2 regions of the Shewanella amazonensis SB2B genome follow, and region 2 is predicted to be linked to the other one. Evidence: predicted binding sites of a transcription regulator. Region 2 holds the regulator's gene; the other holds the start of a gene.
What was found. The regulator MetJ, encoded in region 2, represses methionine synthesis genes. The targets are predictions, from matches to a motif close to TAGACGTCTAGACGTCTA.
Positions count from the first base shown of each region.

Region 1: a site for MetJ is predicted at 3,194-3,211, ahead of msrA (peptide-methionine (S)-S-oxide reductase MsrA). Genes of this name have one in related genera too.

Region 1 is NC_008700.1:2,085,126-2,090,507, reverse strand. It holds gene SAMA_RS08920 (alpha-ketoacid dehydrogenase subunit beta) at 1-592, opposite strand, end outside; gene SAMA_RS08915 (thiamine pyrophosphate-dependent dehydrogenase E1 component subunit alpha) at 596-1,774, opposite strand; gene astE (succinylglutamate desuccinylase) at 1,927-2,973, opposite strand; gene msrA (peptide-methionine (S)-S-oxide reductase MsrA) at 3,223-3,717, shown strand; gene pgm (phosphoglucomutase (alpha-D-glucose-1,6-bisphosphate-dependent)) at 3,778-5,382, opposite strand, start outside.
Region 2 is NC_008700.1:3,759,251-3,764,632, reverse strand. It holds gene SAMA_RS16550 (4Fe-4S dicluster domain-containing protein) at 1-108, shown strand, start outside; gene nrfD (NrfD/PsrC family molybdoenzyme membrane anchor subunit) at 111-1,097, shown strand; gene SAMA_RS16540 (conjugal transfer protein TraF) at 1,236-2,429, shown strand; gene SAMA_RS16535 (sulfite exporter TauE/SafE family protein) at 2,451-3,188, opposite strand; gene metJ (met regulon transcriptional regulator MetJ) at 3,253-3,567, opposite strand; gene metB (cystathionine gamma-synthase) at 3,782-4,942, shown strand; gene SAMA_RS16520 (bifunctional aspartate kinase/homoserine dehydrogenase II) at 4,956-5,382, shown strand, end outside.

The DNA of each region.
Region 1 (5,382 bases), 1.7 Mb from region 2:
CGGCCTTACCCAGTGGCAGCTCGTAATCACCTTCAGGCACTTCGCCAACACTGGCACGGTACAGACGCTTGGGCTCGAAGAACACCACAGGATTTTTGTCGCGAATCGATGCCAGCAGCAGGCCCTTGGCCTGATGTGCGTTACGGGGTACAACCACCTTGAGCCCCGGGGTCTGGGTGAAATACGCTTCAGGCGACTGAGAGTGATAGTGACCACCGGCGATACCGCCCCCATAAGGGGTGCGATACACCAGGCCGCCCACATTGAACTCGTTACCTGAGCGATAACGGAACTTGGCACTCTCGTTTACAATCTGGTCGAATGCCGGGAAGATGTAGTCGGCGAACTGAATTTCGGCCACAGCAGTGGTGCCGTTAGAGGCCAGACCATTGGCAAAACCGGCAATGCCCTGCTCTGTCAGCGGGGTGTTAAAGCAGCGGCCCCTGCCAAAGGTATCCTGCAGGCCGGAGGTCGCGCGAAACACGCCACCAAAATGGCCCACGTCTTCCCCGAACACTAACATGGTCGGGTCTTTTTCCATCGCAATGCGCAGGGCACTGTTGATGGCTTGCAACATATTCATTTCAGCCACGGCTTAGAGTCTCCCTGCAGTTTTTGGATAAGCTTGCGGATACTTCTTCACGTGAGCCTTCAGTGACTCCAGCTGCTTTTTCAGCAGCGGCGTTGGCTCATCGTAAACATCCTCAATGATCTCATCGATGCGGGGCGCCGGGATCTTCTCAGCCACTTTCACAGCGGCCAAGACTTCTTCCCGGTAGCGCTCATACAGGGCTTCATCGTTGGCTTCGGCGAGCCAACCTTTATTAATCATCCACAGCTTGAAGCGTTTCACCGGATCGTGCTCGCGCCACTTGGCCTCTTCTTCCTTGGAGCGATAGCCGGAAGGATCGTCCGAGGTTGAGTGAGCACCAAGACGGTAGGTCATGGCTTCAATCAGCACAGGCGCGTTATGCTCCAGTGCATAGGCGCGGGCCTGCTGGGTAGCGGCGAGTACCGCCAGCATATCGTTGCCATCTACGCGGATAGTATGCATGCCATAGCCCACACCGCGGCTGGCAATGCCGTTACCGGCAAACTGCTCTTCGGTGGGGGTGGAAATGGCATAGCCGTTGTTGCGGCAGAAGAAAATTACCGGAGACTTGAGCACAGCAGCCATGTTCATGCCGGCGTGGAAATCACCTTCAGATGCGGCGCCTTCACCAAAGTAGCAAATAGCCACATTACGCTCGCCCTTCATCTTCAGGCTGTAACCCACGCCAGTCGCCTGTGGGATTTGGGTACCCAGTGGCGATGAAATGGTTTGATAATGCAGCGCTGCGGTGCCGTAGTGAATGGGCATCTGGCGGCCCTTACCGAGGTCTTTTTCGTTACTGAACATCTGGTTCATAAACTGCTCGGTGGTGAAACCGCGATAACGCAGCGCGGCGTGCTCACGGTACTGGGCCAGAATAACGTCTTTCTCATCCAGCGCCGCAACGCTGCCGAGGATGGCCGCTTCTTCACCGGTACAGGTCATGTAAAAACTGATACGGCCCTGGCGCTGTGCGCCCAACATGCGCTCATCCAGCACACGGGTAAACACGCAGGCGTCGTAGATGCGCTGGGCGAGGGCTTCATCGATTTGAGGCAGAACGGCTTGCTCGTAGGGAGTGCCGTCTGCCTGAAGGATCTTGAGAATGGGGATGTGCAGCGACTCCCTGTCGAGGAAGGAGACTTTGTGCACTGTCTCTTGGTTTGTTGATGCGTTGCTCATATTCTGCTCTTGTTATCATTGAGGCCCACCCACGGCAGACCTGTATGTAAAACGCGGGATGAACATTACGTTAACGTAAACTACCTGACAATCATTACACTATGAAGGGAGACAAGTTTCCCCCGCCTGCATGTATTAATTGCTTTACAGCCCTATTCCACGTGAGGATTTACCGCGGGAACCAGCATGATGACGGTGCGCTGCCCCACGGGTACCTTGGCGTTGGGGAACACCACCGCCTCGGCTTCCTGCTCGACAAGAATATCCTTGCCGCCCTGACGTGCTATCACGTGGCCACGCGGGAAAGCGCTGAAGTTTTCGACATCAGTGCTGAAGGTAAATTCAAAGTCATCGACTTCCTTATTGATAACCCTGCACACCTGATAGAGGTTCACCTGGGTTTCATCAAAAGGTGCAAGCTCCAGTGGCTCAGCGCAAATCAGGCGCTTGAACATCTCCCGGGTATTGGCGAACTTACTCATGTCGTTCTGCCCCATGGGGTAGACCTTGCCAAGTTCTATGGTAAAGGCGTCGGCACGGAACAACTCGGAGGAGAAATAACTGAAGGTCGTGGTCGGTTCGTGGTGAAAGAGCACGGTATCAACGCCACTCGCCGCAAGGAACATGATTTGCTCACCGCTGAAGGCGCGGCCGGGGCGGTAAGGGTAGATAGCAAACTTTTCATGCTTAGAGCCGCGGATGGCCGTGTGTAAATCGTAATGAATACGCTGCCTGCCCTCACCTTTTTCCGCACCTTTTTCAAAGAAACGGGTGACATAGGTTTCAAGCTTTTTAGCCCGCACCCGCTCGGGGTTACTGAGTCCGGGCCCACGGCTGTGCTCACCGCTGAAAAGGCGGTTCATGTTTTCATCTACGATACGGGTGCCATTGTTGATGGCAGCAGGGTTACCAATGAGGAACAATACCCGCTCTTTGACCTGTAAACGTCCTTCCAGCACATCCTGAATAAGGCCATTACAGAGTTCAATAGGCGCGGTTTCATTTCCATGCACGCCGCTTGATAGCACTATGTCTTTATGGCTGTTGCCATCGACAGGCTCGAATACCAACACGCCTGTATCCCAGAGGCTGACCAAGGTGTGTCCGTACAGAGGTTGAGGGGCGATGGGGTCAAGGTGTTCGGGATTGGACAGGGTAAGATGCAAAAAATCTTTGCAGCCTTGCAGTAGGTTAAGCACTTGGGTCTCCTTTCTCTGAGGCTATGCTCGCTGAGAACTGCCTGTTGACCAGAGTAGTCACACATCCGATGGGCGACAATCCTTTTGGCCATGCAGTTTTTTGTGCCAATACTATCACAGCTGTTTGAGCCTGATCTCAATCATTTAGTCATGGATACACGGGAGCGGATAACAAACCGCTGTCACCCTCTTGCATTTCCACGTAAGTTTTATCACAATTTAGCCGTCCAGACATCCATAGAGGTTTCCATGTCACAATCCAATTCATCATTTGCCACTTTCGGCGCCGGCTGTTTTTGGGGTGTAGAGTATTTTTTCAGGCAGATCCCCGGCGTTATCAACGCCACCTGCGGGTACATGGGCGGAAACGACAAGTACTCCCGCTATGAAGATGTCAAAAAAGGCATCACAGGCCATGCCGAAGTGGTGCAGGTGGAATTTGACCCAAGCCAGGTAAGCTTTGATGATTTGCTGCAGGTGTTTTGGAAAAACCATAACCCTACCAGCCTCAACCAGCAGGGCGGCGATATAGGTACCCAGTATCGCAGCACCATCTTTTTCCACGACAAGACACAAAAGGAACAGGCTGAAGCGTCGAAGCTCGCCCTTGCCCGCTCTGGCCGCTGGGGAACCCGTCATATAGTCACTGAAATTGTACCGCTGCAGACCTTCCACGTTGCTGAGGAATATCACCAGAACTACATCGATAAAAACAACCTGCCCAGTTGCCACATCGAGTATTGATACCGCAAGCCGATGAAACAAGTCGTTATCCAATAAAAAACGCGCCCAACGGCGCGTTTTTTATACCTTCATATCAAACTGTGACAGCTTGATAGCCTTAAGCGCAGTACCCAACAAACTTTGCGCATCGGAAATCAACTCGCCAAGGTGCGCCTCACTGACAAAGCTTTCGGCATAGAGCTTAAACAAGGGCTCAGTACCGGATGGACGCGCGGCGAACCAGCCTTTATCGGTACACACCTTGATGCCACCAATGGCAGCACCGTTGCCGGGCGCCTTGGTCAGCACTGCGGTAATGGCATCGCCTGCGACAGAAGTCGCGCCAAGGGTTTGCGCATTCAGCGCACCGAACTTGGCTTTCATTTTGGGATTAAGTGGGCTATCGATACGTTTATAAAAACTGCGACCATGTTCGGCAACCAGCTCTTCGTAGCGCTCGGCAGGGGTTTTACCGGTAACCGCGAGAATTTCTGCCGCCAGCAGCGCCAGAATAAAGCCGTCTTTATCGGTGCACCAGGTGCTGCCATCCATTTTAAGGAAAGCCGCCCCGGCGCTTTCTTCACCGCCAAAACACACACTGCTATCAGCGAGGCCATCAACAAACCACTTAAAGCCCACGGGTACTTCCATCAGGGGAACCCCATGGGCCATGCAGACCTTGTCTATCAGGGCACTGGATACCAGGGTTTTGCCAACCGCCAACGTCTTGGCCCAGTTTGGCCTGTGGCCGAGCAGATAATCGATAGCCACTGCAAGATAATGGTTGGGATCCATCAGGCCACTACCGGGGCAAACAATACCGTGGCGGTCATAATCCGGGTCGTTACCGACACAGATATCAAACTCATCTTTATGTACCAATAGTCCTGCCATGGCATAGGGCGACGAGCAGTCCATGCGGATTTTTCCGTCTTTATCCAATGGCATAAAATCGAAGGTCGGATCAATTGCCTGATTTACCACCTCGATATTGAGCCCATAATGCTCGGCGATAGGCTGCCAGTAATGGATGCCGCTACCGCCCAGAGGGTCGACCCCCATACGCACACCGGCTTTAGCAATCGCGGCCATGTCAATGACTTCAGCAAGGCTTTGAACATAAGGCGAAATCAGGTCTACATGTTTAAGCAGCGAAAGACCAGAGGCGATACCGTAATTAACCCGACGAACACCATCCAGGCCGTGGGCGAGATAGTGATTGGCACGGGTTTCAATCCAGGAAGTGATATCCCCTTCCGCCGGCCCACCATGGGGCGGATTGTACTTGATACCCCCGTCCTGAGGTGGGTTATGTGACGGCGTGATGATGATACCGTCACTGAGCAATGCGTCTTCACCAGTTTGATGACGATTGGCAGCCACAATTGCCTGACTGACCACGGGTGTTGGTGTGTATGCGTCATCCCGCTGGGCCAACACCTGAACCTTGTTGGCAATCAGCACTTCAATCACAGACAAATACGCCGCCTGGGACAGCGCATGGGTGTCCATGCCAAGGTAAAGGGGACCTGTAATGTCAGCCTGGGTACGCCAGTCGACCACCGCCTGGGCAATGGCAAGGATATGCTGCTCGTTAAAACTTCGGTGAAATGCACAGCCGCGATGGCCGGAGGTACCGAAACTGACTTTCTGAGCGGGATCGCTTGCATCCGGCAAGAGTCGATA
Region 2 (5,382 bases):
AGCGAGGTGTCCAAACTGCTTGCCACCAAGGTGAGTTATCAGGACAAGACACATCTTGGCACCAAACCCAGGCTGTACCGTATTCCAGCCAAGCGTGGAGGTATCTGATTATGAACAATATCTGGGGTGATATGAGTCAGTACGACGGCATTACCTGGCATTGGGTGATTGCGGTGTACCTCTTTATGGCCGGTTTGTCGGCGGGCAGCTTGTTGATGGGGATTGGTCTGCGCTGGTATCGTGGCCAAACTCAGGGCAGTAGCCAGAGCCGTGCTGAAAGCGCCGTGCTCAAAGCCGCCGCCTTGATTGCGCCCATCGCCATTTGTCTTGGGATGCTGTGTCTGGTGTTTGACCTGACCAAACCGTTCCACTTCTGGCTGATTTTGATTAACTACAACTTAAGCTCGGTGATGTCGATTGGGGTGATAGCGCTCCTCGCATACATTCCGCTGACCTTTGTCTATGCGCTGGTGGTGCTCAAAGATGAGCTGCCAAAGTGTGGTTTGGGCTTCCTGGGCGGCCTCGCCGATAGCCTCGGCAAGCTTCGCGGCATGCTGGAAGGAGCGCTCTTTGTGCTGTCGCTGGTGGTGGGGGCCTATACAGGTTTCCTGATTTCCGCCATGAACGCCTATCCCATGCTCAATACCGCGGTGCTGCCTGCGCTGTTTTTGGTATCGGGTTTATCGGCGGGTGCGGCGGCCAACAGCCTGCTGGCGGTGACGATGTTTGGTGGCGATAAGCATAGCCCCCAGGCTTCCGGCTCCCGCTCTGGTGGCTTCTCTGGTGACCTTGAGCGTCAGCACGCCTTCGAGCTGCCGGTGATGGGCATGGAAATGCTGTTCCTGTTTATGCTGTTTACCGCGCTGTATTTCAAAGGTGGCGCGGCGGCAGCGGCGCTGGCATCGATCTCTGGCGGACTGTGGGCAGCTGTATTCTGGATTGGGGTAGTGGCTATCGGCTTTGGGGTGCCACTGATGATGCGCCTCAGTGGTAAACACGGCCGCAGCGCCATGGTCACAGCGGCCTGCGCGAGCCTGATTGGGGTGCTGGCACTGCGGCATTTTATCCTTTACGCCGGTCAATCTTATCTGTCTTGATTACTCTAATCGATTAGCCCAAAAAGCCCGCATTTGCGGGCTTTTTTTTAGATGATATTTCAGCGCGTTGTTCCACGCTGAACTAAGCTTTTAAAAGATTGTTGCCGGGTCAAAAACAGAAAAATCAGGGAGAACAGGATGAAGATGAAACTCATCGCCGCCTCGTTGGGGCTGATACTCTGTCCGTACAGCTTTGCTGCCCAGGATGTGTTTGAAGCCAGAAGTGACGCCCTGGGCGGCACGGGTGTGGCGTCGGCCAGTTTGGAGGCGGCTCCCTGGATGAACCCGGCGCTCCTGTCTTTACCCGGTTATACCGAAGGAGACTTTGGACTGCTTATTCCTGTGCTTGGTGCAGAGGTCTCTGATCAGGACAATATGACCGACAAGTTCGACACCCTCGAAGATAATTACGACGGCCTGGACGGCGCAATCGACAGAGGGGATGTGGATGCCATCGATAGCTTTCGTCAGGCCTTGCTTGGTGATTTACGTGGGCTGGATGGCAATACCGCGTACGCCTCTGCAGGCATAGGGTTCAGCTTTGCCATGCCCACCAAAGGAATCAGCTGGGGTATTTATTACCGCAGTTACCTCGATGGTATTGCCTTGGCGGACATCAGCGATGCGGACATCCAGCTTCTGGAAGCCCTCGACCCACAGGCTCCGCCGGCGCTGGACGATTTAACCTCCCAGGGGCGGGTGATTGCCGGCGCTTCATCTGAGTTGGCGCTTTCGGTCAGCTTGCCGTTATCCATAGTCAATATGCCCGTTACCGTGGGGTTGACTCCCAAACTGCAGCGGCTCGACAGCTTTAATTATGCGGTCAGTGCCAACAATTTCGATGCCGGTGATTTCGACAGCGACGATTATCGCAACGATGATACGGGCTTTAACCTGGATGCCGGTATTGCCATGATGCCCATGGACGGATTGACACTGGGGCTGGTGGGCCGGAATTTGATTGAGCGTGAGCTGGATACCGTAGAGTCAGAAGGGGTCAGTGCCATTTATCGGGCAGGTCCCATGGTCACTTTTGGCGCCGCGTTTCAAAGTGGCAATTGGCAGCTGAGTACTGACCTGGATTTAATGGATAACGAGAAGTTTGTTGGTCTTGAGGGTACCAAATATTGGCGCTTGGGAGCCGAATGGCATGCGCTGGATTGGTTGTCACTGCGGTTGGGTTACCGACAGGATCTCAATGACATGACCGCCGATATCTATTCTTTCGGTACCGGTTTTCAGATAGGTTCAGGATTCAAGCTGGATTTGGCCGGTATGTGGGGAGATAAAGACACAGTGGGTGCCGTGCTGCAAAGCTCCTATCACTTTTAAGCCTGCAGCACCTTTGCCGCATTAACTTGCCAGCAAAACCACCAGTGACTTGGCCGCCAGCACCAAAGCACTGATTGAGCAAAGAACCAGAGTCGCGACTCTGGTTTTTTGCTTATCGACCCGCCCAAGGAGGCGACCTGCTACCCAATAACCGCAAAATACCGCGGGCAACAGGATGACTGACCATTGGAGCTGCGACACAGTTACCAAACCGGCAAAGGCCAGGATACTCAAGGCTATCAATGAGCTGAAAATAAAAAATGCCGACAGGGCCGCGCGGAATTTATTGGGGTCTTTACCGGCCAGCAGAATCGCCATTGGTGGGCCGCCAATGGCGGCTATGGTGCCAAAGATACCGGACACAGTGCCAGCGATAAACAGGGTCAGGCGATTAATGGGCGCGCTGATTTTCATCAGGCTCAGCATCATGGCCAGCGCCACAATCACGGCTATGGCGAGCCCCAATATGGATTGAGGTGCCATGAGCAGCAGACTTGCACCCAGAATACCCCCCGGAATGCGTCCAAGCAGGGCATACTGAAGACCGGCAAACTCCAGGGCGCTGCGCTCTCTGAGCAAAGTGAGCAGGGCGATGGAGAAGCCCATCAGAATAACGGGCACGGGCACCAGTTCGGGTTCAACCAGATACAAGAGCGGGCTGGCCACCACGGCAAGACCAAAGCCAATCAGGCTTTGAATCAGGGCACCGCTGAAAATAATCAGCAGGGCAAGGCCCAGGGTGATGAGGTCGGGAAACATCAAAAGCGACTCCAAAAACGACACAAGGACCCGTTCGGGTCCTTGTGATATACAGCTGGGAGAGTTATTCCATGTCTTCCCATTCGATGCCCATCTCATCCATCAGTTTTTTCGCCTCTGATGGGATGGAGTCGGGTTTGTCCTTGGACAGATCATCGTCGTTTGGCAGTGGCTGGCCGGTGTAAGCATGCAAAAAGGCTTCACACAGCAGTTCACTGTTGGTGGCGTGACGAAGGTTGTTCACCTGGCGACGGGTACGCTCGTCAGTGAGGATCTTCAACACTTTTAAAGGAATAGACACGGTGATCTTTTTCACTTGCTCATTCTTTTTGCCGTGCTCAGCATAGGGGCTGATGTAATCGCCATTCCACTCAGTCATTGACTCACCTGTTTATTCCAAAATTCGCAGCAGATTTTAAACCCTTACAAACTACAGTCAAATTATTGCTGCGAAATCACCCCAAACATCAATAGATTTTCTTACGTTTAGACGTCTAAACGTCTTTATGCCTATTGACCTGTTGCCGGTGCTTAGGTAAATTTAGCCATCCAGACATCTTTATTTCCGTGCGGTAACATCGGAGGAGTACAAAATGACACAGCGCAAAGCAGCCACCATCGCGGTGCGTCAGGGCATAGAGAGCGATACCCAGCATGGTGCCGTGGTTCCTCCCATTTATCTGTCGACCAATTACTCCTTCGATGGCCACAAGAATCCGCGCAAATTTGACTATAGCCGCTCGGGTAACCCGACCCGCTGTATTCTGGGCGAGGCGTTGGCCGAGCTGGAGCAGGGTGCGACCGGCATTATTACATGCACAGGTATGGCTGCCATCACGTTGGTGACCAGCCTGCTGGGACCGGACGATCTTCTGGTAGTACCCCACGATTGTTATGGCGGCAGCTATCGTCTCTTTACCAACCTCGCCAAAAAAGGTGCCTTTAAGCTGGCTGTGGTCGACCAGACAGATGATGCAGCGCTGGCGGCGGTAATTGCCCAAAAGCCACGCATGGTGTGGCTTGAAACCCCATCCAACCCGCTGCTGCGGGTAGTGGACATTCAGGCCATCTCTGACGCCAGTCATGAAGTTGGCGCTCTGGTGGTAGTGGACAACACCTTCCTGTCGCCCATCTTGCAGCAGCCACTGCTTTTGGGGGCCGACATAGTGATCCACTCCACCACCAAATACATTAACGGTCACAGCGATGTGGTCGGCGGCGCCGTGATTGCCAGGGATGCCGAGCTCGGTGAAACCCTGCACTGGTGGTCCAATACTCTGGGACTGACCGGCAGCGCCTTTGACAGCTATCTTACCCTTCGTGGTATCCGTACCCTGGCTGTGCGGGTACGTGAGCATCAATCCAATGCGCAGCGCATAGTGGACGTGCTGAAGAACAGCCCCCAGGTGAGCAAGGTGTATTACCCCGGTCTTGCAGACCACCCAGGCCATGACATAGCCGCACGGCAACAAAAAGGCTTTGGCGCTATGCTGAGTTTTGAACTGGTGGGCGGTGAAAAAGAACTGGTGGCTTTCCTCGACGCATTACAGCACTTCAGTGTGGCCGAAAGCCTGGGAGGTGTTGAGTCGCTGGTTGCCGTGCCCGCTACCATGACCCACAGAGCCATGGTGCCAGAAGCCCGCGCCGAGGCCGGAATTAAAGACACCCTGCTGCGACTGTCGGTGGGGATTGAAGATGCAGAAGATTTAGTGGCCGATATCCAAGCCGGCCTGGCTGCCGTGGCAGCCTGTTGAATAGGAGTCAGTGATGGCGCGTTGTCATTTGCATAAGTTTGGTGGCTCCAGTTTGGCGGATGCCGATTGCTACCGCCGCGTGGCCCATATCCTGTTGACCCAGGGCCACAGCGACGATCTGGTGGTGGTATCAGCCGCCGGTAAAACCACCAACTTTTTGTATAAGCTGCTTTCGCTGCGTGATGCCGGTGAGTTGTGGCAGGAAGAGTTACAGGTACTGATTAGCTATCAGCAAAACCTGATTGAACAGTTACTCAGTGCCGAGCAGGCTCGCTATCTGCGTGAGCGTCTGTCGACCGACAAGGCTCAGCTGGTCAGTCTCCTGTCATTGGCGACTCTGAACGATTATCAGACCAGCCATGTGGTGAGCTTTGGTGAGCGTTGGTCCGCCAGGTTGATGGCGGCACTCTTGCGTGAATCCGGCGTGGCGGCAAGCCACG